Microscilla marina ATCC 23134: one gene and its partner. The protein of the gene in region 2 interacts with the protein of the main gene of each other region in a pairwise test. Links are inferred from orthologs where the notes say so. Each region holds a gene or a part of one and is shown on either strand. Other genes may lie near its edges.

Region 1 (15,252 bases), on a different replicon or contig from region 2:
GCCAAGCAAAAAAAATATCCTACTGCCGTGAAATATGCCGAAGAAATGCTACCAGGCATAGAGGGCGTATTAGGAAAAGGCTCTAAACAACTGGGCTCTTTTTACTATAGTGTAGCTGGGTTTTATCAGGCAGTAAAAAAGTACGACAAAGCAGAACAAATGTACCAACAGTCGCTGGCAATACGAAAAAACCTACAGGGAGGCAAAGCAGCCAGTTACTTTAAAACCCAACGACGTTTGGCAAGGCTTTATCTTCAAACTAAAAAAATGGCCAAGGCAGAGAAAATTTATGCCCAAATGCTCGAAAGCCAGAAAACTGCCCTGGGCGAGAAAAGCCCCGAATATGCACTTACCTTATATAACCTGGCCAACCTCAACCGGGATTTGGGCAAACCTGCGGAAGCGAAAAAATACTATACACAGGCACTGGCCATTCAAAAAGCAAGCAGAGGCGAACAACACCCCGACTACTTGAATACCCTCGAAGGATTGGCATTTTTGTACAACCAGGAAGGAGACTATAAAAAAGCAATGCCTTTGTTTGAAAAAATATGGCAAACCTATAAAGCGACCGTAAAAAACAGCAACCCCCAATACATAAGAGCGGTGGGCAACCTTGCCGAAATTTATTTTGCGGTAGGCAAGTACAACAAGGCAGATCCCTTGTACAATGAAACAGTACAATTGCTCAAAGCTACCAAAAGCCCTTTATACGGCAGGTATTTGGCAAGTATGGCAGTGCTCAAAGAGGTACAAGATCGTTATGATGAGGCCGAAAAACTGTACCAAGAAGCCATTACTGAGTTGAAAAAAGACGTGGGCGAGCAACACCCTGATTATGCCCAGGCAATGCACGACTTTGGCAAGCTGTATGAGCTGAAAAATGAGCTCAACAAAGCCGAACAAATGATGAAAAAGGCGCAAACGATCAGAGCACAGGCTTATGGCAAAAACTCGCCCAAATACGCCGAATCGTTGAATGACCTTGCCAAGTTGTATTTTAAAATGGGCAAGCATCAACAAGCGCTTGCTCATGCCAAACAAGCACTAGAGATTCGACAGAAAGGCAATGATAAAGCCACCGAGATGACCACCATTCGAAACATAGCGAATATCTATTGGACATTGAAACGGTTTACCGAAGCCGAAAAGTATTACAAAACGGTACTGGATTATCAAAAAAAGACCCAGGGAGCATTACACAAAGAGTATTTGACCACGCTCAATCGCCTGGGGGAGATGTATGATGCCCAAAACCGATTGAAAGAAGCTACTCAAGTGTATAAAAAAGTGCTCAAAGGAAGGGCGCAAACATTGGGTACCAACCACCGCGATTATTTGCTTACTTCGTATGACCTGGCAATGCTGTACATTACCGAAGAAAACAAGTTGGATAGTGCTTTTAGTCTATTGCAGGAGCTGGAAAAAAACGCGAGTGTATTGCGTAAAATGCCAGATGTGTATGCCAATATCTTAAGAAACCTGGGCGGAATTTATTACCAACAGGGTAAAATAGCTGAAGCCAAAAAACGCTTTGCCCAGTGTATAAAAGTGTATCCCCAACGCGATGAAAGTTATATTTATTTTCTCAACTCTTTGGCAGCCTCTTATGTAGAGTCGAGCAGCTATACTACTGCCGACTCGCTGTATTCGGCATCGTTGCGGTTGAGCCGACAAAAGTATGGGCGTAATAGTGAAATATATGCGGTAACGCTTGATGAGTCGGGCAAGATGTATGAGCAGGCAGGGCGCTACGACGAAGCTCTGAAAAATTACCAGGAGGCATTGAAACTGGAGAAAAAAATAAAGGGAGCCAATAGCCCCGAATATGCCCGCGCGCTGCACGACTTGGGGGTAGTATTTAAGGCAATGGGGAAATACACCGAAGCCGAACAAAGTTTTTTGAAGGCAAAGCAGCTACGTAAGGTAAATCCGGGCGTTGCCTCTTACGCTTATTCTGCTACACTAAACGGTATGGGCAACTTGTATAAAACAATGGGGCGCTATCAGGAAGCCGAAAAGATGTATGTACAAGCGCTCGATATTCGACGAAAAACACTGGGTGAACAACATTTTGAATATGCAGTTACCTTGAACGACCTGGCGGGGCTATACCGTAAATTAGGCAAAAAAGCAGCGGCACGTAAACTGTATACCCAGGCGTTGACTATTCGGCAGGCGGAGCTGGGCAAGCAACACCCCGACTATGCATCGTCTTTAGACAATCTGGCGGGTTTGTACCGCGACGAGGGCAACAAACAAAAAGCCGAAGAATATTACTTAAAGGCGCTTGAGATCAGAGGAAAAACGCTGGGCAATAATCACCCAGCTTATGCGGCATCGTTGAACAACCTGGCGGTGTTTTATGAAGAGTTGGGTAAGTTGACTGAGGCAGAACAGGCGTATAAACAAACTATAGATATTTTTAAAGAAAAACTAGGCGACAATCACCCCGATTATGCGGCAGCTTTGGGTAATTTGGGGGTTTTCTTGGAAGCCCAGGGTAAGTTTGACCAAGCCGAGCAGTACTTTAGCAAGGCAGTGAAGATTGTACTCAGACAAATTGACCAAACTTTTTCTTCTTTGAGCGAAGATGAAAAAAAACAGTTTTATGAAGTCAATAAGCGTTTTATAGATGGTTTTATGCGTTTCGCCTTTAATTCGTCAGGCTTGCGGTTGTCAAAGGGGCAAACCAAGTTACCAGTATTGGGCGATGCGTATAACTTGCAGTTGGCTACCAAAGCCCTTATTTTGAACGCTACCTCTAAGGTACGGCGCCGTATTATGGCAAGCGGCAACCAGGCTTTGATTGCCAAATACAATGAATGGCAAAAGGTGAGAGAACAGATTGCCAATTTATATAACCTGGGCGATGCTGCGCTCAACCGCAAGGGCATTAATGTACAAGCCTTGGAAGCAAAGGCCAACTCGTTAGAGCGTGAGTTGTCTGCCAAAGCCGAGGGGTTTCGTGGGGCTTATAACCCTTCGTTACCCACTTGGCGCGATGTGCAAAAGCGTTTGAAACCGGGCGAAGCAGCTATAGAAATGATACGTTTGCGTACGCGTAAAGACAGTGTTTACTACAGCGTGCTGGTGATAAAACCTGAGACTAAAGATCATCCAGAGTTTTTGACCATTCGCAATGGTAAAAAATTAGAAACCCGTTATGTAGCGTATTATAAAAATGCCATTCGCTTTAAACGCAGAGACCGTTACTCTTACAAAATGTTTTGGCAATCTTTTCGTAAGGTGCTCAAGGGGGTAAAAAAGGTATATATTTCGCCCGATGGTGTGTATAATCAAATTAACCTGAATACGCTCCAAAATCTCGAAACGAACAAGTATGTACTGGACGAACTAGAGGTAGCGATGGTGACCAATACCCGTGATATACTAGGCTTTGGCAAGCGTACAACTACCCACAAGCAAGCGGTATTGTTAGGACACCCCAAATACTATATTAAGCCGGAAGGCAAGATAAATATGGTGAAGAAAAAAAATAACCTGGATGAACAACAAGACTCCTGGCTGAAGTACGCTTTTTTTGCCGACTTGCCAGGTACAGCAGTAGAAATAGCTGGTATAAAAAAGGTACTAAGACGACAAGCCTGGAACACAAAGGTGCATTTGGGTAACAAAGCCCTTGAAGACAGTCTGAAAACGATCAAAAACCCTGATATTTTGCATATTGCCACCCATGGTTTTTTTATCCCTTCGCTTACCGATGAAGCACAGGGTGCACGTGGGGTAAAAATAAAAGCCCAGAAAAAGAAGAAAAAGGGCAGTAACCCAATAGACAATGACCCTATGTTGCGTTCGGGGTTGATTCTTGCCGGAGTGACAGATTATTTTAAGGCAACCGAAAAACCCAATACCGATGATGGGGTGCTGACAGCTTATGAGGCAATGAATTTACAGCTTGACGAAACCGATTTGGTGGTGTTGTCAGCGTGCGAAACCGGGCTGGGCAAGGTACAAAGTGGCGAAGGGGTATATGGGCTGCAGCGAGCTTTGAAAATAGCTGGGGCGCGTACCGTGCTTATGAGTTTATGGAAGGTGAGCGATGAGGCAACCCAAAAGTTGATGAATGCTTTTTATGAAGAGTGGCTTAAGTCGGGTAATAAACGGCAGGCTTTTCAGAAAGCCCAACTAAAAATAAGAAAGGATTATAGCCACCCGTATTATTGGGGAGCTTTTGTAATGGTGGGAGAATAGTTTTATAAAAGCATAAGTTGCCAGACCTGCCAGATTTTCTACACCTGGTGGGTCTAACTAAAGATATATCCGGTTTTGAGGCATAACGATGGTCTCTGTTTACAACGTCAATACCAGGTTGACCTTAAAAACCTCTTTGTCAGGCACTACTTCGAGGGTATACTTATTAGCATACAGCAACTCAAGTTGTCTTTGAACGTTTTTGAGTCCCAAGCCCGACTTTTCTTCTAACTGATTGTTGGCAAACGGATTTACCGTGTTCTCTACCCGAAAGCTCAATTGCTGATTGCTTACTTTTAGCTCAATGCTAATCGACGATGTTTGTTGTTTGCTAATGCCGTGCTTAAAGGCGTTCTCGACAAAAGTAATCAACAACATAGGGGCAATTAGGCATGCAGGCGCATCTATTTCTACCTCAAAGTTAATGTTTACTGTGTTGTTTTTTCCGGCAAACCGCAGTTTCTGCAACTCTATATAAGTCTCAATATAAGCCACTTCGCGCTCCAGGGCTATTCTATCTACATTACTTTCGTGCAACATGTACCTAATCAGTTTCGACAACTTGGCAATGCCTTCTGCTGTTCGTTCCGAACCATCGCTTAGCGCTGAAGCATATAAATTGTTGAGGGTATTGAACAAAAAATGGGGGTTGATCTGCGACTTTAAAAACTTAAGCTCGGTTTGAAGCTTGGATTGTTGCAAATATTGCTTTTCGGTTTCGTGCTGCACCCAGTCTTGCGTAAAGCGAGCCCCAAACGAGGTAATAATAAATATGAGATAAAAAGCGGGCTGCAGAGACACTATGCCTTGAAAGTGATTAGGTGGGTAGGCATCTTGTGGCATAGTAGGAGGGACTACCTGTACCAAAAAATAATCTACTCCTATCTCTATCCCATAACACATCACCACCAAGCCCACAAAGTTGACCAAGTAACTAAAGTACCGTTTTTGTTGCAGAAAAGTCTTCATCAACACTTCAGAGTTGCCATAAAACAGTATTGCCTTAAAGATGTTGCCAATGAGTAGGGGAATAAAAAACTGGAGATCGGTATAGTGCACATCCTGAAAAATACTGTTTTTGTCGGTGTAGGTTAACCTGCTGGATGAAAAGCTGTAGTAAAAAAAAGAAATCGCAAGCCAAAAAAGCCCATGCAATACTATAGTAATTATTTTTTGAGGTTTCATGCAAGGAGGTTTAGTATAGAACTACTCGAAGTTAGACAAAACCCACCACCCACCTATTATGACCAACTGTTTTTTTGATCAACGCCTGGGTTTATTGTACCAACAGCGCATCATGCTGTAAAACCGCTTTGTTACCAGCAATGGCACCATACATCAAAAATATTGGTACGTTGCTGTATTGAGTTTTTTATACTACCACAAGTTGCCTTCATTGCTGCCAATTAAAAAAGCTGAAATGGCTTTAAACAACCAATCAACATAAATTCATGAAAAAAATCACCCTATTCAATCTTTGTATTTTCTTAATGGCACTGTTTGCCTTGAGTACATTGCAAGCCCAAAACCACGCCCGTACCATTGATCAATACCTGACTAAAGCTAATCAAGAAGGCTTTTCGGGGGTGGCTTTGGTAGCACATAAAGGCAAAATCATTTTTAGCCAGGGGTATGGCTTTGCCAATCGCGAAAAGCGCCTTGCCTTTGACCCAAACTCGGTATTTGACATTGGTTCTATTACCAAGCAGTTTACTGGAGCAGCCATTATGAAATTGGAAATGGAAGGCAAACTGAAAACTTCTGATGTATTGACGAAATACTTGCCCAACCTGCCCGCCCACATGCACAAAATCACCCTACACCATTTGCTTACCCATAGCGCAGGCTTGCCCGGTGGCATAGGTCCCGACGAAGAGGTATTGGGTAAAGAAGCTTACCTGAAAAGATTGTTTACCAAAAAACTAAGCGATTCGTTTGGCTCGTTTGCCTATAGCAATGTGGGCTATAGCCTGTTGGCAATGGTAATAGAGCAAGCAAGCGGAATGGAGTATGAGCAGTTTTTACACAAAAAAATATTTGCCCCTGCCGGAATGACCCAAACTGGGTATAGATTGCCCACCTGGAGCACCAAAAATATAGTAGTGGGTTATCGCAATGGCAACCGTTGGGGCAGTACCCACCTCAAGTCTCATTACAACCAGGGCGTTACCTACCATCTTAAGGGCAACGGGGGCATTATGTCTACCGTGCTCGACCTACATAAGTGGTATAAGGCAATCAAAAACAACACTGTATTGTCAAAAGAAGCCACCCAAAAATACATTGCCAAGCATATAAAAGACGGAGGCGGACACTATGGTTATGGTTGGGGCACCGAACCCAAACCCGGACGGGAAATAGTGTGGCACAATGGAGGTAATGGTTTTTTTAATGCTTTTATGGGGTATTATCTTGCCAAAGACTTGGTCATTATTGTAGCCACCAACTATGGTAAAAGTGCTGACCCTTATGCGCACCCAATAGACCGTATCATGCACGGCGAGTTTAAAACAATGAACGAAAAACTGGCGAAGCGCTACCAGGGGGCTTATCGCTTGCCTTCCGGCGAAAAATTTAAGGTGCGTTTCAATGCCAACAGTCAGTTAGAAGTGCCCATTCACCAGGCGGCTTTGTACCAGTTGTTTTCGGGGTCTATTGCCGACAAAGCCTCGGTAGCGGCTACTTATAACCAAAAAATAAGTGTACTTGGTAACACTTTGCTCAAGCACAACTATGCCCAATATGCCAAGATAGAACATCAGTATATGCTCGAAGGGTCAGAGGCAGCAATAGCAAGTCAAATAAAACGCAGCCTTGAACGCAGAGAAAAACGTCTGGGCAAAATAAAAGCGGTGGAGGTGTTGGGCAGTGTGGCACGCCAAAAAGGGAAGTATTACTTAAGTGCAGCAAGGTTCGCTTTTGCAAAGGGAAATAACTATGTTTTCTATACCTGGAAAGGAAATCGACTAATTGGTGTGAGGGTATTGAACGAAGCTGGTATGACCAAAAAGTTTGATTATCAGGGCAAGCACGCCTTTTTTGCGGAAAGCAACCAACTTAAGATACAACTTACTACCCAACAAGGCAAGCCTGCTATAAGGGTAGGAGACAAGGTGTTGGTGAAGGAGTAGGGACTTACAGCTTTAAGCGACAAGCGAAAAGTGATTAGCCCAGAGCCCTAACAAGGCTCTAGGGACTATTGATCATGCAATGCCGCTTTTTGCTAAAAATCATAAAAATTACAAAAGAGGTAACAGCCATTCATTGCGAGGCTGTTGCCATTTTATCTGCATCAAATCTACCTCAGGGCGAATGTAAGGCTGGCTTTTTCTACCATTAAATGCCAGGTATGACTTTGCCCTGATTTGGATTTTTGGGTGCCCCTCTTGTTTGAGTTGTTCGCCTAAGTGATGCGCCAGCTGCAAGATCATATCGGGTTGGGTAGCCATCATTTTTTCCTGCAAAGGCGTCAGCATTTTGCCCGGTAAAATCTCCCATTGTTGTTGGGTTTGTGGGTCATAAGCCATAAAACTTACCAAGCCCGTTTTTTCAATCAACATCACATTCCAGGCAAACCTAAACCCTTCTTCTGTCCAAAGCACATCGCCTTTGTACAACCAGTGTCGCAATGGCAGCAAACATTGAACTATTAAAAAAAACGCCACAAAGCCTTTGATCAACCGAGTGCGCCAAGGTAGCGCAGGAAAGGGGCGGTCTGGCACCAATGCAGGCGATGAGCAAAGCTTTTGGTAAAAGCCCGTAGAGAAGAAAACAGTAGCACTCACCATCATTACCCAAGGGAAAATGCCAATGTTAAACAACAGCCAGGTAAGCAAGTGAAACACCACTACCAACCCATAAGCCACCGGGCGAGACACCCGCCAGGCAAGCAAAAAAGCAATGCTCAAATCAAACAAAGCCCCCGCCCAGCTCATCAGGTAAGGCACCCAATCATATTGGAGCCAGGCACCCACCAACGGGTAGTTGGTGCGCACGGCAAGCCAGGTTTTGAGCGGTTCGGCGTGTACCAGCCAATCATACTTAAGCTTGGCCACTCCGGCAAAAAAATACACCAGCCCAATTTGACAACGCAACGCAGCCACATACCAAAAAGGCACCGTTTGCTGGCGCAGTTGGGCAAACCACTGTCGGTCGAGCGAAAAACGATGATGTAAGGGAAAAAAGATGAGCAAAAAACTCAATACACTGATAAAGTAATAGTGGTTGAGGTAATTGGTTTTGTCGATGAGTTCTACGTAAGTAAAACCCAAAAAAAACAGCCCCATACTCAAGCGGTAAAACAAGCCCAGTATGATGCACCCACAAAGTACCATAAGCCCACCAAACAACCAATACATACCATTGCCTGGTAAGGGTTGCACCCAATGAAACCCCTCGAAAGTAAAAAAGAACTTTGGTGTCAGGTACAAGTCTTTGATCCAACCCTTGGCCGCAAAACGTACAAGACTGACCAACATTAAGCTACCAAAAAAAATCCTGAAAACACCCAAAATAGCATTGTCTACCGGGCGGTTAAAGCGCAAAGTATTCATAGTTTTTTAGCATTGATAGGCTCAAGTCCTTAGATGCCGATGCATAGCGGTGCTTCAAGTTTGACGCTGCTCTACAAGCAAAACTTATCGGTTTTATAAGACGTTTATTTTTAGGGTTTTATGAGGTCAATAGATGGAAGCTACTATAGCCCCAAGCTTGGGACTTGTCGCTTGTACCTTGAGGCTATCCAAGCCCTAATCCCCATCATTGTCATTAAACGTCACAATTCCCCCCAAGGCATTCATCATGTCTACCTTGATAAGCACCACCAACTCACGCGCAAGGGCATAAGCTGCCTTTGTCTGCGTTTGGTCGGCACTTACAGCCTCATACAAAGTGGGTTGAATGGCAAGCACCGCCTCTTTGGTTTTGGCAATGTGCGCCACTATACTATTGGCAAGCGATTGCCCACTGCCCGACGCTTTCAGTGCATTGAGATAATCATCAAAACCATCGCCCGAATCACCCTTAAAAACCATTGTCATCATATCCAGGTTTGCGACCAAATGTGCCAACGAAGTTTTACTACGCCAAGCCTCCGTTTTTTCGGGTTGAGGAGTACCATCTTTGAGCTGCACCCCCAGCGGCGCGCCCAGTTTGGTATTGGCAACAATTTCTGCCGTTTCAATCATTTTATTGGCAAGTGTATTGACTGCATCGTTGCCTCCCTGACTATTTTTAATAAAAGTCTGGAGATAATTGCCCCCGTTGTTTGCCCACTCCTGTGCTACTGCTGTCACCTGTACTTCAATGTTTTGTGCTGCTGCCCTTACATAAGCCTTTCGGCGAATGGCTTGAGCATCGGTAGTAAACAGGGCAAGCATTTGCTCCAGCGTTTTTTCGCGGTCGAACAACAAAAACTCGATGGTTGGAAACCCCTTAGCGGCAGCCCCTAGTGTAGCCATATATGCTTGATTTAGCGTGATGTCAGCATCGCCCAGCACACTCTCAATGATGTGAGTACGGGCAGGGTTAAAGTCAATTTTGAGACTGGTTTCCTGCATTTTGATAGGCCCAAAGTTAAAAAAAGCACAGCGTTCCCATTGCAATGTTGCGGCTTGCCAGGCATTGCGTACCAATTGCAGGTTTTCGGCAGTGGTTTCGGTTTCAAAAGCCTGGGCAGCCTTTACCAAAGTGCTCATTTCTTGCTGCAAAGCATTCAATTGTGGAACAATGATATTATTCCCCACATTCTCCAGAATGAGCTGACGGTTATAACTTTCTTGTTCTTGTTTAATGCAGCCCAGCAAGCCCAATAAGCAATATATATAAAGCAGTGTATTTCTTTTCATCAGGTTATTTTATAGACTATCAATCGCCCATAGTTTTTTGTTTTTATTATATTTGCAAATAGTAGAGTGAAAGAAAGGCAACCATGAGACCTTTTATAAAATGGCTAATTTACCCGTAGCAGCTTCTGTTTGCGGATTTTATAAATCACCAAAAATCAAGGTGATATAAAACCACGGAAACTTGTAGAACAGCCTTCAACTTGAAACTTACTGCTTAAAGCACCAATATACATCGGTATCTAAGGACTTGAGTCTTTGGTAGCCCAGAGCCCTAAACTCTAAAGCGACTCCAAAAACTTAATGACCGCCTGACGGTCACCTTTCGACAATTTCATATAAGCCTCCTTCGCCTTGACACCCTCGCCACCATGCCAAAGAATAGCCTCTTGTAAATTGCGTGCCCGCCCATCGTGCATAAAATTGGTATGCCCGTTTACCGTTTGTACCAAGCCAATGCCCCACAAAGGCGGAGTACGCCATTCATTACCCGTTGCCTCAAAATCAGGGCGATTATCTGCCAGGTCATCGCCCATGTCGTGCAACAACAAATCGGTATAAGGGCGAATGACCTGCCCCGACAGTTCTGGAAAGCCCCTAAGAGTACCAGTCGTAAACTTGGGTGTGTGGCAAGTCATACAACCAATTTTGCGAAACAATGCCTTGCCCTTAAGCACCTCACCATCTTGCCAGTTGCGGCGAGCGGGTACTGCCACCAAATGGTTATAAGCCGTTACCGCGTCCAGGTTTTCGGCGCTTATCTCAGGGCTACCTCCATTGGGCGCCTGTTGGCAGTTGGTTTGCCCCGAAGTACAGTTTTCGTTAGGAAACAAAGGCGAAGTAATGCCCATATCGCCCAGAAAAGCCCCCGCTACTTGTTGTTTTAGCGTAGGTTTGTTGGCTTTCCAGCCAAACCTGCCCAGTGTCTTTTTTTCTTTCACCACATCCCACACATAGTTGGGTCTGCCCGACACCCCATCCTTGTTGATGTCATTGGGGTCGGCTTGTGCCAAAATATCTATTTCGTTGATCGCCTGTAGTAGCCCCAACCCCGGAATCATAGGTGCCACCCTGGGCGAAAACAATATTTGAGGCGACATAGCCCCATAGCCCAGGTTTTTGAAGGTATACACAGGTTTGCGCAAGGTATAGGTTTCGCCGTCGTCAAACTTCCCCGCCACCTCTACATAACTCAGTGCTACATTGCCTTCTGCCTTTACCCCCAATATATGCTTGTTGTTGAGCTGGTTGCCATAGGTAGGGTCGCCCAGAGGTCCTCCGTGTTCGGTTTGCCCCGGAATGCTCAACCTGATAAGCATAGACTCAAACACCCCACCCGGAGCAGGCGGTGTACCTCGTCCGTCGTTTACGTGGCACCCTGCACACGACACTGCATTGAATAAAGGCCCTAAGCCATCGCGGGCGGTAGTAGAGGCAGGCGCCGATACCCAAGGGTTGCGGAAAAAGGAGTTGCCTACAAAAAAATGATCAAAATTTTCATTGCTGAGGTTACGCACCGACTTGTCAAAAGCCTTGGCGCTGCTGGCAAAAACCGTAGTTTCGCCTCCCGAAAGTTCTTCGTTTTCTTCGGGCATCAACATTTCTGTTTCTGACTGGCAACTGATAAAAACTACGCTACAGTAAGCCAGTAAACTAAGAAAAAGCGTAAGGAATCTTATATGTGTCATTGGTAGGGAATTGGCAGTTATTGAAATCAAAAGCGTAGCCAGCAATTAGCAACAAACAAAAGTAGTTATTGGGCTTTTGCTATCAAACAAAAAAACGACAGGCTTATACCTGCCAGGGTGTTGAAACCTGGCAGGTACCATTACTTGTTGCTTTATAACCTTATTTCAAAGCGTCAGACGTTTCCAGCGTAAGGTTACCTAAGTTGAGCTTTTGAGCAATCGACTCAATAGAACGGGTTTGGGCTCTCAGAGCCGTGATCGCCACCTCTACGCGTTGGTTTCCAGCTGTATTGCCTTGGCTTATCTCCTTGTCGAAGGGCGCCTGAATAGCCAGTGTAGCTGCTTTGGTAGCTTCCAGTTCGGTTTTTATCTGGGCATACAGTTCTTTGTCGACTACTTCTACCAAGGAGGCAATGCCCTTGCCCGTAACACTGCCATAAGTACCCCAGTATACATTATAAATTCCCTGGGCATTGGTTACTATATCACGGTGAGTATTATCGCTAAAGCAAGAGTGTTCGTCTTCCTGGTCGTGGTTAAACAAAGCTACCTTCATACGCTCTCCGGCAAGTTCTGCTTCAGACAAGCTACCCATTCCGGTCAAAATTCTTACTATCGACTTGTTGCCATCTGCTACAAAACTAGTGCGGTAACTGGCACCCTCTGCCCAGGCATCTCTCACTGTTTTTAAGTCCTCGAGCAATAAATCAATCGTTACGTGCAAATATGTTTTGCGTCGGTCGGCATTGGTAGCCGTAGTATAATCAGTAAAAGCACGTTGGCCGGCGTTGCTGTAGTCGCCGCCAGGGTTGGTATCTTGTCCCCACAACAAAAACTCAATGGCGTGGTAGCCAATGCTGATATTTTTTTCACCCCCTTTTTCGTTGTTGCCTCTCAATGTAGCAGCATCAATGGTTTGGGTTAAATCATTGATGATACCAGCCGTGGCATTGCCGGCTACATAATCTATAAAGTTTTCGTCCAATGGCCAGGCATTGATCGCCCCCTCCGGACCAGTAGCAGAGTTATCGATAGGCCCTTCGTAAAAACGAAAAACCTCGGTTTGCCCATAAGGTTCGCGGGCGTCTTTCCAGGCTTGCTTGGCAGCGTCAAACTTGGCTTGGTCGGGGTTGGCTACAAAAGCGTCAATGCTTGTTTTGAGTGCTACCACCTTGTCGTAGCTATCACTATAGCTCTGGTGAGCTATTTTGGCATAAGTTTCCAATACCTCAGCCACCTGAGTAGCGTCAGGGGTAGGGGGAGTAGTTTCTTCCTTTTTTTTGCAGGCATTGAGTAACATTACAAATACCAGCAGGGGTAATACTTTAATCAATTGCATTGTGCTATCCTTATTTAGACTCGTTAAAAATAATGCAGCAAAGATAGAATTATTTTATTCAAATAATCAATAGCCTGCCGCATTTAGTCCATCATTTACAACCGACCTGAGCGCACATTCAATTTGCTCAATTGTGAGAATCAGTCAATTATAATAAAATCATTTCTTGATATTTTTTTTCATCAAGTAAGTGCTTTCACCACTGCACATTGGTAGGAGATCAAAAAGCTGGTGCAGGGATGCTAAAATTGTATAACAATGGCAGTGCAGAATGCCGACGTATATTGATAAGCTGTGAAGCTATCGGCAAAAAAAAACCGCAGATGTTGGTAACACCCACGGTTGGTCAATTCTTTATGATACAGCACATTTATTTTTTTGCCGCAGGAAAACGCATCCTATAATCAACCCGTACATCACCCTTGCTTATTTTGGTAAGGCGCGACTTGAGCAAACGTTTCTTAAAGCCCGAAAGGTAATCGGTAAACAATACCCCTTCTATATGGTCGTATTCGTGCTGAATCACCCTTGCCGCCATACCATCATACTCTGCTTCGTGTTCTTTCCAGTTGAGGTCAAAGTATTTGATACGAATTTTAGGCTGTCGACTTACATTCTCTCTTATGTCAGGAATACTCAAACAACCTTCTTCAAATACCCATTCGGTACCTTCTTCTTCCAGTATCACCGGGTTAATAAAAGTCATCTTCATGTTTTGTAGCGCCTCATCCATTGGCTCAGGGTCAATCACAAACAAACGCAGGCTTTTGCCTATTTGCGGAGCTGCCAGCCCCACGCCATGCGCCTCATACATGGTTTCAAACATATTTTCTACCAGTTCACTCACATCAGTACCTGGTGCTATTTCCTCGGCTTTTTTTTTCAATACGGGGTCACCGTAAGCCACAATCGGATAAATCATCTTATATCAAAATTTTTATTATTACTTATACTTTAGTCGATAGATTAGTAGTCCATAGTCAATAGTTTTTGTGGTTTGCTTGGCTCTTGTTTGACCGAAAGTTATGAGGGTGCTTTAGTCCATAGCCCCCACAGGGCAAATCCTTAGATGCTGATGTATGTCTAACCCCCTTGCTGTAATACAATGAAAGTCCGGGATTTATCGGGGTGTTTGCCCTTATGAAGAGTAAACAAGCGTGAATTAAATGCTTTTTGAGTGGAAAATCTTATTGACAAAGTTTATTTTCCTGACATAATTCACTGATGATCAGTTGGACCCACGTACACTCCTAATTCTTAATTGAAAATTGTAAAAGCCCCGCTTTGCGAACCATCAAACCATTTAAACTATCACAGCTGCATTTTCTCCAGGTAAGACTGCAATATTACTACCGCACTCACCTTGTCTATGTTGCCCTTTTCGCGGCGATACTTCTTCGTAGTACCCCCAGCAATCATTGCATTGAGGGCTATTTTAGAAGTGAACCGTTCGTCGTGGGTTTCTATGTCCGTGTCCGGGAAATTTTTCTTGAGTAAATTAAGAAAAGCTTCTACGTGTTTGGTAGCGTGGCTTTCGGTGCCGTCCAATCGCTTGGGCATGCCTACTACAAACAACTCAATGCCTTCTTGCTCGTGGTAGTCTTTCAAAAACTGGATGACATCTTTTGAGTGGACAGTGTCTAAGGCAGTAGCAATAATTTTGAGTGGATCAGTCACCGCCAATCCCACTCTTTTGGTTCCATAGTCAATGGCAACAATACGCGGCATATCAATAATTTAAGTACTAATGCAGAATTAAATACATTTAATAAATAGACATAATTGTCGTATTATAAACTAACTATATCTGATTGCTTATAGCTTGTTGCTGCTTAATTTAGACATAAACAACTGTAGGTAATGAGCTACAAGCAGGTTTGAACCAATCATATAAAATCAGCTATGCTTCATAATGATTGGTATTGTTTTTTTATAGTAAGTACCAAGGTAGCATTAAATATACCTAATGAGTAGGTGTAACTACCTTATGATGAGCAAGTGGCTCTTACTTGTAGCACCGATATACATCGGTATCTAAGGGCTTATAGCTCATTACTTGCTGCTACTTATCAGGTATAAACCTAGTCATTAGGCAAAATTAGACAAATCTCTACTGATTAGCGCGCGATTCAATAGTTAATTTCATTTATATAACCCTGGAGGGCAT
Region 2 (15,235 bases):
ATATTTTATAGGCTACATCTACTTTACCCACTTGCAAGTCATCGTCAAGGTAGTAGCGGTATTTCTTAAATTCTTCGATGTCAGATTTTAAGAAATAGAGCTTGCTATTGTCTAGCGACTTGATGTAAGAGTTAAACATGACTACCGACAATGAATCGTTGAATTTCATTTGACGGTAATGATGAAAATTGATGATACCGCTTACAATGCGGGCTTTTTGGGTATGAATTTTTTCTGGTTTAAGTTTTTTAGAAGAGTCTCTTGGGTCAATATTGTGGCCAAATTGACTTGGTGGTGTATAAAATACAAAACCTGCGATAATCACCAAAAGTGATAAGAATATTATGGCTTTTTTCATATTATAATGATGGTTATACAAATCTCACTTTATTATTTGGGTTAAAAAATATATATACGCATTGTGCTGGTGCATAGATGTGTTGCTATCTCTACAATCTTGTATCTATTTTTATTATTGATGTAAGTAAGCAGAGAACAAACAACAATAAAATGATGTAAATACCCTGTTAGAATATTTGCCTTATTAACGGGCAACAGGTGTGATGGGTTATAAGTCTGATGCCTGGTTTGCCAAACTAAGATAGTACTTTTCATGTAGTTTGTGTATAGCTTTTGGGTAAAACCCCTTTATCAACAGTGTAAAAAGCAGAAAATAACCAAACCAACCTCCGAAAAAAGTTTTTTGACCTTACTCAAATGTCCACTGCCTGTTGGTTGTTCTAGCATAAAACCCCCAAACGATCGTTTAAGATGTACAAGTTTTATCCCTAGTTTTGGAAAGTTTTTAATATATTTGATTATAAACCTATCAGTAAAGCATTATTATCATTGAGGTATGTCTCATATCAAATGTGATTCATTTTCTGTAAAATATCATTTTTATGAAAGACTATTATCAAATTTTAGACATACCATCAAGTGCTGATATTGAAGCAATCAAAAGTGCCTATTATAACCTAGCAAAAAAATTCCACCCTGACAAAAACACACGCAATCCTTATTACTCCGCCGATAAGTTTAGAGAAATACAAGAAGCGTATCGCATATTATCAAATGAACAGGAAAAAGCAACGTATGATCAGCATTTTATTTATTTGCAGGCACTACAATTAAGGCACCTCACACGTGATCGCCGTAATGTGAAACCACACTCCAAACAACAACCACCCTCTCCTCAATCGGCCGAAATGCCCCAAACCTCTGCTGAGAGATTTGACATGTTTAGAAGTGCATTCCTTAAGAAACAAAAGGAGATTCACCAACAATACCAAGAAGAAAAAGCCAAAGAACAACAGGATCAGAAAAAAAGCTTTCAAGAAGCTTTTAAACGCAACCAAGCCAAGCTTCGTGAAGAACAAGCAATGTACACTAAGCCAGTAGATGAAGTAGCAAAAGCCCAAAAAAGAGGCAAACAAGTGACAATTATTGTGGTAGGTATGTTGGTAGTTTGGCTTGTTATTATCTTCCTTATCTTAAACGATATGGTATAGTTAATCTTTGATATATTTCAATGCTTTATAATTTTTTAACAGAATAGCCTTTTATTTAATGCTGTTATACCTCTTTAAACCCATAGTTAGTATTTATATACTAATTCTATTGCACCCTTTCGGGGAATATGATAACTTTGGAAATAAATAAAAATTATTGAACACTACACCTCCCCAAATACACACCAATGATGTCAGCAAATAATCAAGCACTTATTCAAACATTTTATGAGGCATTTAGCAAGCTCGATTACAAAACAATGAATACTTGTTATGCTAGTGATGCTACTTTTTCAGATTCAGCATTTAAAAATCTGACTAGTAAACAAACCCAGGCAATGTGGCATATGTTGTGTAGTCGTGCCAAAGATTTTACACTCACCTTTAAGGATGTAGAGGCAAGCGAGTCAACCGGGAGTTGTCACTGGGAACCCATTTATACCTTTTCATCTACTGGGCGCAAAGTACACAATAAAATAGAGGCAAAGTTTTGGTTTCAGGATGGGAAAATTATTCAACATGAAGATTTCTTTCCTTTTTATCGCTGGAGCCAAATGGCTCTGGGACCTATGGGATACTTGCTGGGGTGGTCTTCATTTTTGCAAAATAAAGTGCGTAAAACAGCCCTGATTAGCTTACACAGTTTTATCAAAAAGCACCCCGAATACCAGGAAAAATAAAACCCCTGAGTTAGTTTAGTCAGGGGCTTAACAAATGAATATACTAATCTTGTGATTGTTCCTGCACCTCTGTTCCGTTTTTAGGTGGAGGAGGGGCAGGGCTGGTAGTAGTGGCTGCGGGTGCTATCGACTTACGTACACTTAATAGTTTATTGAATAATTCATACCAAAAGGGAGCCCCTAAAGATACTGCCATTGCGGTAACTAACCAGCCAAATACTTTGTGTATGATTGCCCAAAAGTCACTAGTGGTTTCTTTTGCTTTGGTCTTGTTCCAGCCTATAGGCAATGGTTTAAGTAGTGCATAGTTTTTTCCAATATCTTTTACAGTGTTTTGCACTACCCGTTGAATGGTACTATCAGTGGTGGTGCTACCTTTAGGGTTTGTCTTATAATTTTGCATAGTAGCCAAAAACTCCACTGCTTGATTAGGGTTTTGCCATAAGGTCTTACCTATATAAAAAGTATCTACATTAAACGCAGCTGCTATGAGCAAACCATACAAAAACATCAATAACTTTACCTTACGACGGTACCAGTCGCGCAGGTGGTCTACCGAATTGGTGTAAAAATCTTCAATTTCTTGTTTGAAAGCCTCAACATTATTTTGAGACCTGTCTATAAACTCCAGCAGTTTTGCTTTGAACTTCCCCTGAATCATTTCTATCTCATTTTTTTCAAGTTTGATCTTCAGTTGATTCAAAAAATTATGTTCATCATGGTTATTGATTTGTTCCTTCAAAAACTGCATCATAGCCAGTACAAAGTTTTTGGGAGGGATATACTTAGGAAATTTATCTGCTTTACTCCTGAGAGAGTCTATAAAAGGGGTATCAATGATTTTTTTTAAGCAATTTTGCCAGTCAGGATCTACTTCCTTGGAGGACTCTTGGGTAATATCTTTAGCAGTAACTGTTTGGTCATTGTCAGACTTATAAAACAGGTTAAAAAGCGAGTTTTTGAGCATATTACCTCGCATATTCAGCACATTGGATATACCCTCATTGATAGAAGACACCATGAGGGCAAGAATAAAGTAGGTAAATGCCAACGCAATGACAATATCCAGGGTGGCAGTGTTTAACATAATGATTTAGTAAAGTTTTGATTGATAGTCAGAGTATATACACAAAGATATTATTTCTGGTTAATTATAGGGTGTATGCCAGAAAATTGTTCAGAGGTTTGGTAACCTTAAGTGAGTTTAGTGGAACCTTAAACAGGGGTTTGTTGGATATTGACGGGTATTTGTATAAAAATTTACCTTTTTACCCTTTTCATCGTTTAACATACTGACAGGAATTATTGAATATAAAAAAATAAAATGATGAAAAAACTACTATTAACCACCATTTGCTTGTTGATCATTACTACTTTTGGCGCTTTTGCCCAAACTGTATTTAAGGTAGGGAGTAAATACGATGCCGATATTAAAGTATTTGCGGTAAACAGTAAGTATGATGCCGATTTGGTAGTATATGAAGTAAAAAGTAAATACGATGCTGATAAAGACGGGCGATGGTTTTTTACAAACTCGAAATATAATGCTAAAAAGAAGGTCTTTTTTGTGAAATCGAAATATGATGCTGACCTCAAAGTATATTTTGCATCAAGCAAGTACGATGCTGGATGGCGTAATCGCTCTAAACAGCACTTGTTAAAATAATTGAAAACTGTTTGAAGATAAATATAAGGTAAAGCTGAGCTTTGCCTTTTTTGCTTAAGCAGGGCGTTTTGACTGATGAATAATGATTGTTGCTTAACTGTTAGATGCGTTTATTGGTAGTAAGGAGCATCACTACTCTTGTTCTTTACTCTCAAAATAAGCCCTAATCAAGTTTGCTTTAGCCTTGCCTACTACTTTTGCAATTTCTTGTGTTGATGCCTGCGCCACATTATTCACTGTTTTGAAGTGTCTGAGTAAACTGGTAATTGTTTTTTCTCCTACTCCTTCTATTGCTTCCAGTTCCGAGTGCAGACTATCATTACTTCTTTTATTGCGATGAAACTCAATAGCAAAACGGTGTGCCTCGTCCCTTACTTTTTGTAATAATTTAAGTGCAGGTGACTTTTTACTAATGTGCAAAGGAATACTATCTTCTGGGAAATAAATCTCTTCCAGCTTTTTGGCAATACCGATGATGGTGATTTCGCCATACAAATCAAGTTCTTTTAATGCTTCACAAGCAGCACTCAATTGCCCTTTGCCACCATCTATTACAATCAATTGGGGTAACTCGGCTTTTTCGTACAATAACCTTTTATACCGTCGGTGGACAATCTCTTTCATCGATGCAAAGTCGTCTGGTCCCACGACTGTTTTGATGTTAAAGTGACGGTATCCCTTTTTGTAAGGAAAACCATTGCGAAAGAAAACCATAGATGCTACTGGGTAGATCCCCTGGATATTTGAATTGTCAAAACATTCGATATGACGCGGTAATTCTTTCATTCTGAGTACCTGTTGAAGCTCTTCCAATACCACTCTACTTTTGTCTTTGCCTTGGCGTAATAAACGTTGTTGAATTTTTTCTTTTTTGTAATACAGCACATTCTTTTGCGAAAGCGAGAGTAGTTTCTTTTTGTCACCAATCTTTGGAATAGTATTGGTAAACCGGTCATCACTGATATTAAGTGGCAGATTTGTTATAATCTCTGGAGCATTGCTTCCAATGGTATCGCGCAGGTTAAATGCTACCAAGGTCAAAATCTCTTCTTCGGTTTCGTCCAGTTTTTTAGCTATTTCTATACTTTGCGTGTGGATAATTGCCCCATTCTTAATCTTAAGGAAATTGACATAGGAATAGTTTTCATCTGAAATAATAGAAAACACATCCGTATCTATTACTTTGTTGGGGTTTACCACCAACGATTTGCTCTGAAACTTATCTAGTGAAGCAAGTTTTTGTTTTTGTGATTCGGCTTTTTCAAACTCCAGTTTTTCGGCGTAGGCAAGCATTTGCTCCTTGAGGTAAGTTTTTACAATATGAATATTACCTTTCATAATGTGCTTGGCGTGCTCCAGGTCTTTTAAATAGTCCTCTTCACTTTGCAAACCTTCGCAGGGTGCCTGGCAATTGCCTAAATGGTATTCCAGGCATAATTTAAATTTATTTTGTTGAATGTTTTCCTTTGACAAGTGCAAGTTGCAAGTTCTTATGGTGTATAGCTCTCTAATAAGTTCTACAATGGCATTCATTGCCTTTAAGTTGGTAAACGGACCGTAAAAACGTCCTTTGTTTTTTTCAAGTTTGCGTGTGACTACCAGTTTCGGAAAAGGTTCGTTGGTAATCAGTATATAAGGGTAGGTTTTATCATCTTTTAGCAGAATGTTATACTTAGGCTGATAGTTTTTTATTAGGTTATTTTCCAGCAATAAAGCATCAAATTCACTGTTTACAACGGTGTAGTCAACGTGGGCAATTTGCTTGACCAGGTTGATTGTTTTACGATTATGCTGAGCCGATTTGTTGAAATAGCTATTTACCCTGTTTTTCAGATTTTTGGCCTTGCCTACATACAGCAAAACATTATTTTTATCAAAAAACTTATACACTCCAGCATTAGTTGGGAGTTGTTTTAGGGTAGCTTCTATTTGGCTCATATTCTAAAGGTTGGACTGAGTTTGAGTGACCAATATAATTTGTTTTGTCAACAAAATAAAGCCTTCCGAAGTTCTTCCGAAGGCTTTCAAATAAAATAAAAAATGACTTACTTTATGCTTTTACCGACCAAAACTGATCAATCAGGTATTCGGCAATTTGTACTGCATTGGTAGCTGCACCTTTGCGTAGGTTATCAGCCACAATCCACATATTTAGTGTATTAGGTTGGGTTTCATCTCTACGCAAACGCCCTACAAACACTTCGTCTTTTCCGTGTGCATCCAATGGCATAGGGTACACATTATTTTGTACGTCGTCTTGCAAAACCACACCAGGTGTGTTAGCCATCAAGTCACGTACATCTTTCAAATCAAAGTCCTGCTCAAACTCCACATTTACCGCCTCAGAGTGCCCACCTACTACTGGAATGCGTACCGCAGTAGCTGTCACCTGAATGTTGTCATCCCCCATAATTTTTTTGGTTTCGTTCACCATCTTCATTTCTTCTTTGGTGTAGCCATTGTCAAGGAATACATCAATGTGAGGGAGCACATTTTTGTCAATAGCGTGAGGGTAAGCAGGTTCAGCTTCTTCACCTTTGCGTTCAGCCTCCATTTGGTTTACCGCCTTAATGCCTGATCCTGAAACACTTTGGTAAGTAGATACTACTATACGCTTTATTTTGTATTTTTTATGAAGGGGAGCCAAGGCTACTACCATTTGGATGGTAGAACAATTAGGGTTGGCAATGATTTTATCTTCTTTGGTAAGTAAACCAGCGTTGATCTCAGGAACAACCAGCTTGTGTTCTGGGCTCATTCGCCAAGCCGATGAGTTGTCAATGACTATAGTACCTACTGCGGCAAATTGGGGGGCAAACTCTAAAGAAATGCTACCTCCTGCTGAGAAAATAGCGATGTCAGGTTTGAGTTCAATAGCTGCCTTCATCCCTACTATGGTGTATTCTTTACCTTTGAAAGTAATCTTTTTACCTGCTGACCTTTCAGAGGCAACCGGAATCAATTCTGTGATTTGAACCTGGCGTTCTGCCAGTACTTTCAACATTTCGCCACCAACCAAACCAGTGGCGCCTACTACAGCTATTCTCATTGTATTATTATATTTAAATTTAGTGTTTGTTGTCAACAACAGCCAAATTACGCAAAAGCCAATGATTATAAAACTAAATATAGCTGTAGTTTGGGTGTAGCAAGGTTAAATTATAACATTATATTGAAATATTTTAAGTATTTGCAAGTTTATAACTGTAAAAATACTTTCCTAAACCTATCTTGATCTACCCCAATGGAAATATAAGTATTTGTGCCCTCTTGAGGTTCTGAACCCCATTTACCTCCTTTTTTAATCATTTTCACTTCTTTGAAAATACAAATATCAGGATCTATTGCCACGCAGGCAGCCAATGGATCGTGAAATTTTTTACCAGCCTTTTTCTTAGATAGATACAATTTCATTCCCTTGTAAATGAGCTCATAACCAAGGTGTAAGTGCCGTTGAGGAGTCAATAGCTCATGAAACTCCTCATTGTATACTACTCCATGACATACATTCTTAGAAACCAAAAAGCGGTCATTGATAGTTACATCGTTCAACATCTTGAGTGCTTCGTTGGGTGCTCCGTTAAAATTATAAGTAGGGCAAAACTGCATCCCATTAAACTTAGGCAAGCGATACATAGGAGGCACCACATTGTCGCCAGCAAACCCACCTTGGGCTACCCATGTTTCTATAGGTTGACTTACTTCCAATGCTCCAAAGTTTTTGAGTGGTGCTCCTGTGATGATCACCAAATCAGGGTAAGCCTCCAGTGTTTCTTTAATTATTTGATGCCCCTCTGCATCAGGTAGTTGATCATCAAAGTTGCCCAACCAACGCCTATGAAATAGCGACATGCAGTTTTTTTCATACTCAGGACGATAACTGCCCACAGGAATGGCGGCATGATTGGTTGCTTGCAATATATGGTGTACCAAACCTACTTGTTCGTTGGTGCCAGGTGTTACAGTTACTGCCCTCAAACTTACCAAAGGGTGGGCTATCAAAAAACAAAGGGTGACCGCATCATCTGGGTCACCCGTTTCCATATCAAATAAAACATTCATTTAGTCAAACTAATCATAATTACAATAGGCTACCACACCCATATGCTGGGCACAGTAAATCTGAACATACATTGGCTGAAGCTGTGAAAAAATGTTTTGCCAACAGCTTCAACTGTTTCTTAAGCTAACCAAAAGCCTGATTTTTAATGGCTTTTCGGCTAACCGTTTAGTTAATTGAAGAACCATAACATCATTACTTCCTTAACTTTATCCAACCTTTCAGTTTTTGTACCGAGTTGTTAGGGTCAAGCGTGATAAATTTTACTTTGGCAGAATAATAATACATACCAGATGGTAACACTTGGTCGGAGCCATTGCTACTACCATCCCAGTCAAGCATAATATTATCACTGATCTCAAATACTTTTACACCCCAGCGGTTATATACTTTAAACTCCACCGACTCAACAAAGCGTGGAGTAGGGAAGGGGCGAAACACATCGTTTTTACCATCCTTGTTAGGAGTTATAATATTAGGCAATTCATAGTACGTGCAGTTATCTTGACAAACAATATTACTTGGGTCACTTTCATTGTCTAGGCGATCGACTGCTGTAACATAATAACAGCCTGCCAGCGAAGTAAGGTTGGCATGTATATAACTCAGTTCGCCTTGAGTGAGACTTGTCAGCAGAGTAAAATCACCTTGGTTAGTAGGTCTGAAATACAATTTGTATTGTACTATATCATCGTCGCAACCAGCTGGTATATTAATAACAGGCGTCCAACTCAGGCTATTTTGCAACAAGGCCTGATCGTTAAAGCTTTCACATTTAATAGAGTCAATGGCAAGCCGTGGTGGACAAGGTGCGGTAGTATCGGTAGGTTGTGCACAGGCAACCTGTGATAAATTAGCTAAAGAATCAGGGTCAGCAATTTTTATGTCTGGGTTTGAGTAAGTACCCACTGTGAGAATATAATAACAGTACGTACTATCGGTATCTAGTTTACGGTCTTGGAAAGTACCCTTGTCAAAATATTCCAGTTTGTTTGAGCTACTCTGAGGCAATGAGTCTATCAGGTGAACAGCCCCTCCAGGGCTTGCCTGGCGATAAATCAAGTGTTTGATATTTGCCCAGGGCACATCATAAGTCCAGTTGAGTTTAATACTACTAGGAGCCGATACGGCAGTCAAGTCTACGCTGGATGCTAACTCAGAGTAATCGTCAAAAATAGGAGTGCCATTGTCTATATAAGCCAGTACTCTATAAGTATGCCCTGTGTCTAATGTATTGATATTTTGGTGAATGAACGAAGTATCAGCCGAAAGCGTCAATAACTTGGTTGAATCAGTTCGGGTAGAATCTTCTCCCCTAATGCCTACAAAATGGTATAAGTCATATTTGTAATTATCAGTAGAGTTTGCTACTGGCGGCTTAGTCCATTTGATCGTAATTTGTCCGGTAGTTGCGCTGGTCTGGTCTACTGTAACATTGGTAACAATAGGAATATCAAGTGGTAAACTCACACACACCTCTTGCGATGCCCGGCTTTGACCATTAGATGGCTCTGGGAATACTGCTGAAATACGATAACTGTATTTGAGCCCTTTTTTAAGCCTTTGGCTATCAGTAAAAGTAGTTTGACTGGCAGGCACCCTGCCTACCTCTTGATAACCTAGTCCAGCAGGCACTCCTACTTCGCAGAGTGGTTCCCAGGTAGAACAACCCTCCTTGCGCCAAATGATCAGTTCTTTGGCATTGGCGCAAATCAGACTGTAGTCTGACCAATTCAGGGTAATACTTCTGCCGGCAGGCGTAGCAGTAAGCCCCACCGGACGAGGCCCTACTACAGTGATACGCCAGGCTTTTACATCTACCAGAGGGCTTTCTATGGTAGGATTGTCTTCTGCCTTGAAAATGACCCGATAGGGTTGTTCCCTGATATTTTCGCAAGATGGTGTCCACCTAAACGTACCTTGGGGAATACCACCAGTTTGAAAGTTAGTAGGACCAAAGGTTGCCCTGGGGTTAAACCCAGACTCCAAAATACCACTCTCAGCAGTAATCCTGACTGGGTGTCCATCAGGATCATTTGCTCTAATCGTTTTGAGGATTTCACTGTTGGCTTCTACGCAAGTGTCTTGAGGCAGCAACAGCCGAGGACGTTCATTGTTACAGTCTAATACTATAATTTGCATATCTCGAACAATAGAGCCTATTTTTACCCCATTGCGCCACTCTTCCACCTTAAAGGCAATGTTATATTCTCCGGCAGCGCCAGGCGAATCCCACGTAAGTGTACCAGTAAAGGGGTCAATTCTAAAAAATGGGGTGCCGCCAGCTTCAGTTCTACCCCCAAATGAAGCGCTTGATGGGTCTGCATAGCCATTGACTACTTTCTCGATGTCTTGGTTGGGTACGGTAAGCGTAAACGAAAGGCTGTCACCGTCTGGGTCAAAAGCAGCAGGGTTGTGGGTGAATTTCTGCCCTACACAAGCCAAGTCAATTGGGTCAGCCAATAAGATGGGAGTGTCGTTTAAACCAACAAAAGGGTCTATTAAGAGCCTGGTTTCTACCGAAAAAGGAGTATCCACCGAGTTGATCATATTCAATACTCCAGCGTTGCGGTTTTCTTCTGCAAAGTAAATGGTATAAGCTTGTGGAGAAGGGTAAGTGTGTTCTATCACATAAATATTACGTGTAGTGTTGTTACCAATAGCTTCTTCGGTCACTCTTTGTACTTCTGCACTATTACCATCACCAAAAAACACATTAAGCGAAGGACTATCTGCATTGCCTTGTCCACGGTCCATGTAAATGGTAACAGTAATTCTATAGGTAAGGCTTACACTGGAGATACGTTCAGCAGTGATTTGCCCTGCTCTCAAGTGGGTTGCCTGTACCGAATAAGACACCAGCAACATAGTAAAAAGCAAGCCTAATGTGTAGGGTATATTTCTGAAATGATGTATTCTTTGCATATTTTGTTCTCTGTTATTTTAAGCTATTGGTCAAGTGCCCTGTATTAGTAACTGTCATTACTGCTCAAATACTCAACATTTGGTGAAAATAATGAAATATCTTGACAATTTTACTGGTAGTTGCTGTGCAGGCGAACTCTTTCCAGATATACTTTGCCAAAAACAGGATGAATAAAAAACAGGTTTTATACCAGAGGCTCCGGTCTGCATAACAAACAACCTTTGCAGGAAGTTTGAAAGGATGTGCGAAAACTCGTATTTGTATAAACAGTTTGAGTTACCTCAAAGCCTAAACCAGAGGCAGACAAGCGCTAAATATAGGTGCCATTGGCAAATATTCCTGTTTTTTCTTTAAAAGGCTGAACTGACTGCAAAAGAGACGTAAAGCCAGTAACATATCCCCTATAAAAGGTTAGGGCTGTTCAGAGAAATATTATCTATTCTCTTTTCAGTCTTTTTTTTGCTTTTTTTAGAAACCATTGACTCAGGTCTGGACTTTCCATCATTTCTACTATAATCAAAAGATAGATGTCTTCCAAAAAGAGTTTTTTGGCTCTTTTATATGTTTTGATGGCATTTTTTTGTTTAAAAATAAGGATCATCATTGCTGCAATAAGCTTTACATAAATCATTACTTTTATAGCATTCAGATCATTACAAACAAAGTGTGTAAGGTTCATTTCTTGTTTTAAAAACCTGAAAATCACTTCTATATCCCATCTCATCAAGTAAACCTGAGCCACCACTTCTGCGGGTAAATCCCAAAGATTGCTCAGGATAAAAAGGTGCTTCCCCGTTTCCTTAACTCTAAACTCTATCAACCTAAACTCATGCTCCATTGAATTGGTAGGTTGTCCACGCTCAAATAATTGTACAACACTGTCTTGTATAAAGTCTAAATCAGGGTGGTGGCGATCTAGGAGCTGATGAGGACGATTCACCTGATAACGGGGCTTTTTACCTATATTGGTCACAAACTGTATAGATGCTTCATCAAAATCTTTAAACTTACGACGCCCTTTCAAACCATTATCAAAAACTATAATATCTTGGGAGCTGTGTTTTCCCAGATTAATTTGTTCTTGCAAGGCGGTTTCTTCACTTAAATGAGCCTGATCTTGATGGAAACTCACACGGAGACCAAAACCATCAGTGTGCTCAGTAGTCAGTTTTACTTGAAATTTATTTTTAGATGTATTACCTACTTTCATTCCTTGTAATAAATGACCAAATACCTTAATCAAAGTAGAGTCGTAACGTTTGATATGGTAATCAAGAAGCTTTTTCTCTCCATATAAAGCATGAGCTTCTGCAAAAAAATGTTCATATACCTGCTCGATAAAAGGAAGCTTGATATGCCGCAAACGTTCCCGAATACCAGTCCAACCAGCCATTTGTTCGACCATCTCAGATGAAAAACTTTGAAATATAGGATTGCTCATCTCAGATGATATTTCCCGAAGGCTAAGACGCTCATTGTTTAACACGCTGTATAGCAGTAGCTTAATAAATAGTTTGCCTGGTAATTTGCTTACCCACTTATCTACATCAGTAGACTGACTTAAGTTATCAAGCAAATCATCAGGTAGAAGGGAAAATAAATCCGAAACGCTAACTTTACCCATAAATTTAGATATAAGGAGAATGAAGATGAACCAATCAATATATGTTAAAAAATTTCTCTGAACACTCCTAAAAAGGTTGGGAATCGGGGATAATTTTGTATATCAAACAACTATTTACGTGCTTTGGGTATTATTTAGTAAGCATATAGTTTTTGACTGAAGCAAGGGGGCTAAATCTTGCTTGTTATATTATGAATTTACTGTTCAAACATTCCCTTATTGGGGAATGAATTGAATAGATTTAATGGTACATTATTTATGATTAGTTTTCCTAATGCTAAAATAAACCTGGGGCTCAATATTATAGAGAAGCGCTCAGATGGTTTTCATAACCTGGAGTCCTGTTTTTACCCTACAGGGTGGACAGACATACTCGAAATACTGCCCGCCAACCAGCTATTATTCGAATCAACCGGTATACCTATCCCTGACAACGGCAACGAAAATCTTTGTCTTAAGGCGTATCACTTATTGAGTGCCGATTTTGACCTGCCACCTGTGCACATTCATTTACACAAAATTATTCCTATTGGTGCAGGTTTAGGAGGAGGCTCTGCTGATGCTGCATTTACCATTAAAACCCTGAACGACCTGTTTGAACTCAAGCTTACTGCCATTGTAATGCAAGATTATGCCCGCCAATTGGGCAGCGATTGTGCTTTTTTTATTGAAAATGTACCTAAGTATTGTTTTGGTAAAGGTGACCAGTTCAAAGAAATTGACATCAAGCTTAAAGACAAGTTTTTGGTATTGGTATACCCCAACCAACATGTGTCTACTGGTGAGGCGTATGCAGGTATTTGCCCTATGGAGGCAACCGATAACCTACAGGAGGCATTGCAACTTGAAGCAAATGTTTGGAAGCAAAAAGTTAAAAACGATTTTGAACCACAGGTTTTTACCAAGTACCCCCATATAGCCGCCATCAAAACTAAGTTGTATGAGCAAGGGGCTTTATATGCCAGCATGACAGGGTCAGGGTCTACTTTGTTTGGTATATTCGACCAAGTTGTTACTCCCGATTTTTCGCCAGCATACACAGTATATAGTCAGCCTTTATCTATCTAAATTTTTATCTCTATGAGTCATCAGCCCAAACCCTCCGTTTTTCCGGCAAGCATTTACAAGTACCAGACTGGTGAGTTGGTTCAATCGCCCGATTTGTTGGCAGTAGAAGAACCACTAGAGATTCAATTGAATTTTATTGCCAACGACGAAATCACCGAACGCAAAGTATCGGTAACTATGCGTACTCCTGGGCACGATTTTGAGCTTGCTACAGGCTTTTTGTTTAGCGAAGGTTTGATCAAATCACCCAAAGACATTATCAGAATAAGGCATTGCGAAAGCATGAAAAAACCTGAAGAACGGGGCAATGTGGTAAAAGTCACTTTACGCCCCCATGTAAAAGTAGATTTGCAAAGGCTTGAGCGTCAGTTTTATACCAACTCTAGTTGTGGGGTTTGTGGTAAAACCTCTATCGAGGCCATTCAGCTTACTGGTTGTCCCAACTTGCCCATAGATGCCCCAATAATAACGGCTGATATTTTGCTTGGCTTGCCTACAAGTTTGCGAAACCAACAAATGGTTTTTGAGCACACAGGTGGGTTGCATGCGGCAGCTCTATTTGATAACAAAGGGCACCTTTTGGCAATGCGTGAAGATGTAGGTAGGCACAATGCCATGGACAAGTTGGTAGGAAGTCAATTAGACAATGCAGAAGTGTTTCATCGTTCTATTGCTTTGTTAAGTGGTAGGTTGAGCTTTGAATTGGTACAAAAAGCTTTGACCGCTGAGATTCCCGTAGTAGCGGCGGTAGGAGCACCCTCAAGTCTGGCGGTACAGCTTGCCCAAAGCTATGGTATGACACTGGTGGGTTTTTTACGCAATGAACGATTCAATGTATATACCCACCCCACACGTATACAGATGTGATTTTTTAGCAAAAATCGCGTAAAACGCCTATTAGATAAACCGAGATTTAGCGAACTTGTAAACCTTCCGAATAAAGTTCGGAGGGCTTTACCTTTTCAGCTAATTTTAAATAACTCTAAGCGTTTTTGAAAACCAGGCAGTTAGCTTGTTCTTTTTCTTGCAAACCCTTGGTGGTTTTGAGCTTTTTCCTTGAAAGGTGTATATTGTAGTGATGTTTAAACACAAAGAAAAAATTTTATGGTTGGCTGGTGCCATTGCTTTTGTAGCAGGGGTCATCATTTTTGCCTTCAAGGGCTGGGATGTAGCCGAACCCTGGACTTTTATTCTGAGTGGAGGCATTCCTATGCTACTGCTGGGTGTCTATCTTTTTGTGCTCAAAAAACCTTCTGTACCCGAGCAATCCTTTGGTATTATTGAAGCAAACAATCAAACTCCAACCATAAAACCTTTGACAATGACCTACGAAGAAATTAAAAACCTGATTAATGAAGGAGATTATGTAACTACCTTTGACGAACTGGACAAGGTGCGTGATCGAATGCCCAACCATCTTAAGCCCAATTATGCCCAGCTAAAGGCTACTTTTACTCAAGGAAAAGATGATGTAAACTATGCCCAACAATTGACAGTATTTGCTAGTCAACTAAAGAGTATCTTAACTGTTGATGAAGATGCCTCTGTCAACCCGCCAATTTCGGGCAATAGTGGGCGTACTGTTCATACTACCAATTATTTTGAAGATACAGGTACTGTAAACCTTGACCAACGCACCAATCCCAAAGACTCTGAGTAAACTATGCGCGAGATAAATAGCCAAAACTATTTCGAGAACA

The links.
Region 1: the proteins of M23134_RS26415 (region 2) and def interact in binary tests that used the Escherichia coli proteins (3 or more experiments, as listed by UniProt). The link is inferred for Microscilla marina ATCC 23134 from one-to-one orthologs.

The regions. Positions count from the first base shown.
Region 1 is NZ_AAWS01000030.1:35,721-50,972, forward strand. What follows is about bases 12,232-15,153. They hold def (peptide deformylase), read right to left. Parts: upstream 14,008-15,153; coding sequence 13,456-14,007; downstream 12,232-13,455. Other genes in these bases: M23134_RS23655 (imelysin family protein), read right to left, coding at 12,232-13,085; ruvX (Holliday junction resolvase RuvX), read right to left, coding at 14,397-14,813. Outside these bases: M23134_RS23625 (CHAT domain-containing tetratricopeptide repeat protein), read left to right, coding at 1-4,215; M23134_RS38785 (sensor histidine kinase), read right to left, coding at 4,315-5,400; M23134_RS38790 (serine hydrolase domain-containing protein), read left to right, coding at 5,667-7,346; M23134_RS23640 (HTTM domain-containing protein), read right to left, coding at 7,455-8,768; M23134_RS23645 (imelysin family protein), read right to left, coding at 8,964-10,061; M23134_RS23650 (di-heme oxidoreductase family protein), read right to left, coding at 10,340-11,746; more of M23134_RS23655, read right to left, coding at 11,907-12,231. UniProt on the Escherichia coli protein: Removes the formyl group from the N-terminal Met of newly synthesized proteins. Requires at least a dipeptide for an efficient rate of reaction. N-terminal L-methionine is a prerequisite for activity but the enzyme has broad specificity at other positions.
Region 2 is NZ_AAWS01000037.1:79,875-95,109, forward strand. The notes cover bases 4,908-7,812. They hold M23134_RS26415 (aspartate-semialdehyde dehydrogenase), read right to left. Parts: upstream 6,907-7,812; coding sequence 5,908-6,906; downstream 4,908-5,907. Other genes in these bases: uvrC (excinuclease ABC subunit UvrC), read right to left, coding at 4,908-5,795; M23134_RS26420 (nucleoside hydrolase), read right to left, coding at 7,056-7,812. Outside these bases: M23134_RS26385 (carboxy terminal-processing peptidase), read right to left, coding at 1-358; M23134_RS38930 (J domain-containing protein), read left to right, coding at 903-1,511; M23134_RS26395 (nuclear transport factor 2 family protein), read left to right, coding at 1,700-2,191; M23134_RS26400 (hypothetical protein), read right to left, coding at 2,235-3,278; M23134_RS26405 (DUF6150 family protein), read left to right, coding at 3,516-3,857; more of uvrC, read right to left, coding at 3,990-4,907; more of M23134_RS26420, read right to left, coding at 7,813-7,919; M23134_RS26425 (T9SS C-terminal target domain-containing protein), read right to left, coding at 8,113-10,842; M23134_RS26430 (IS4 family transposase), read right to left, coding at 11,280-12,467; ispE (4-(cytidine 5'-diphospho)-2-C-methyl-D-erythritol kinase), read left to right, coding at 12,726-13,535; formate dehydrogenase accessory sulfurtransferase FdhD, read left to right, coding at 13,548-14,402; M23134_RS26445 (DUF308 domain-containing protein), read left to right, coding at 14,614-15,195; M23134_RS26450 (hypothetical protein), read left to right, coding at 15,199-15,235.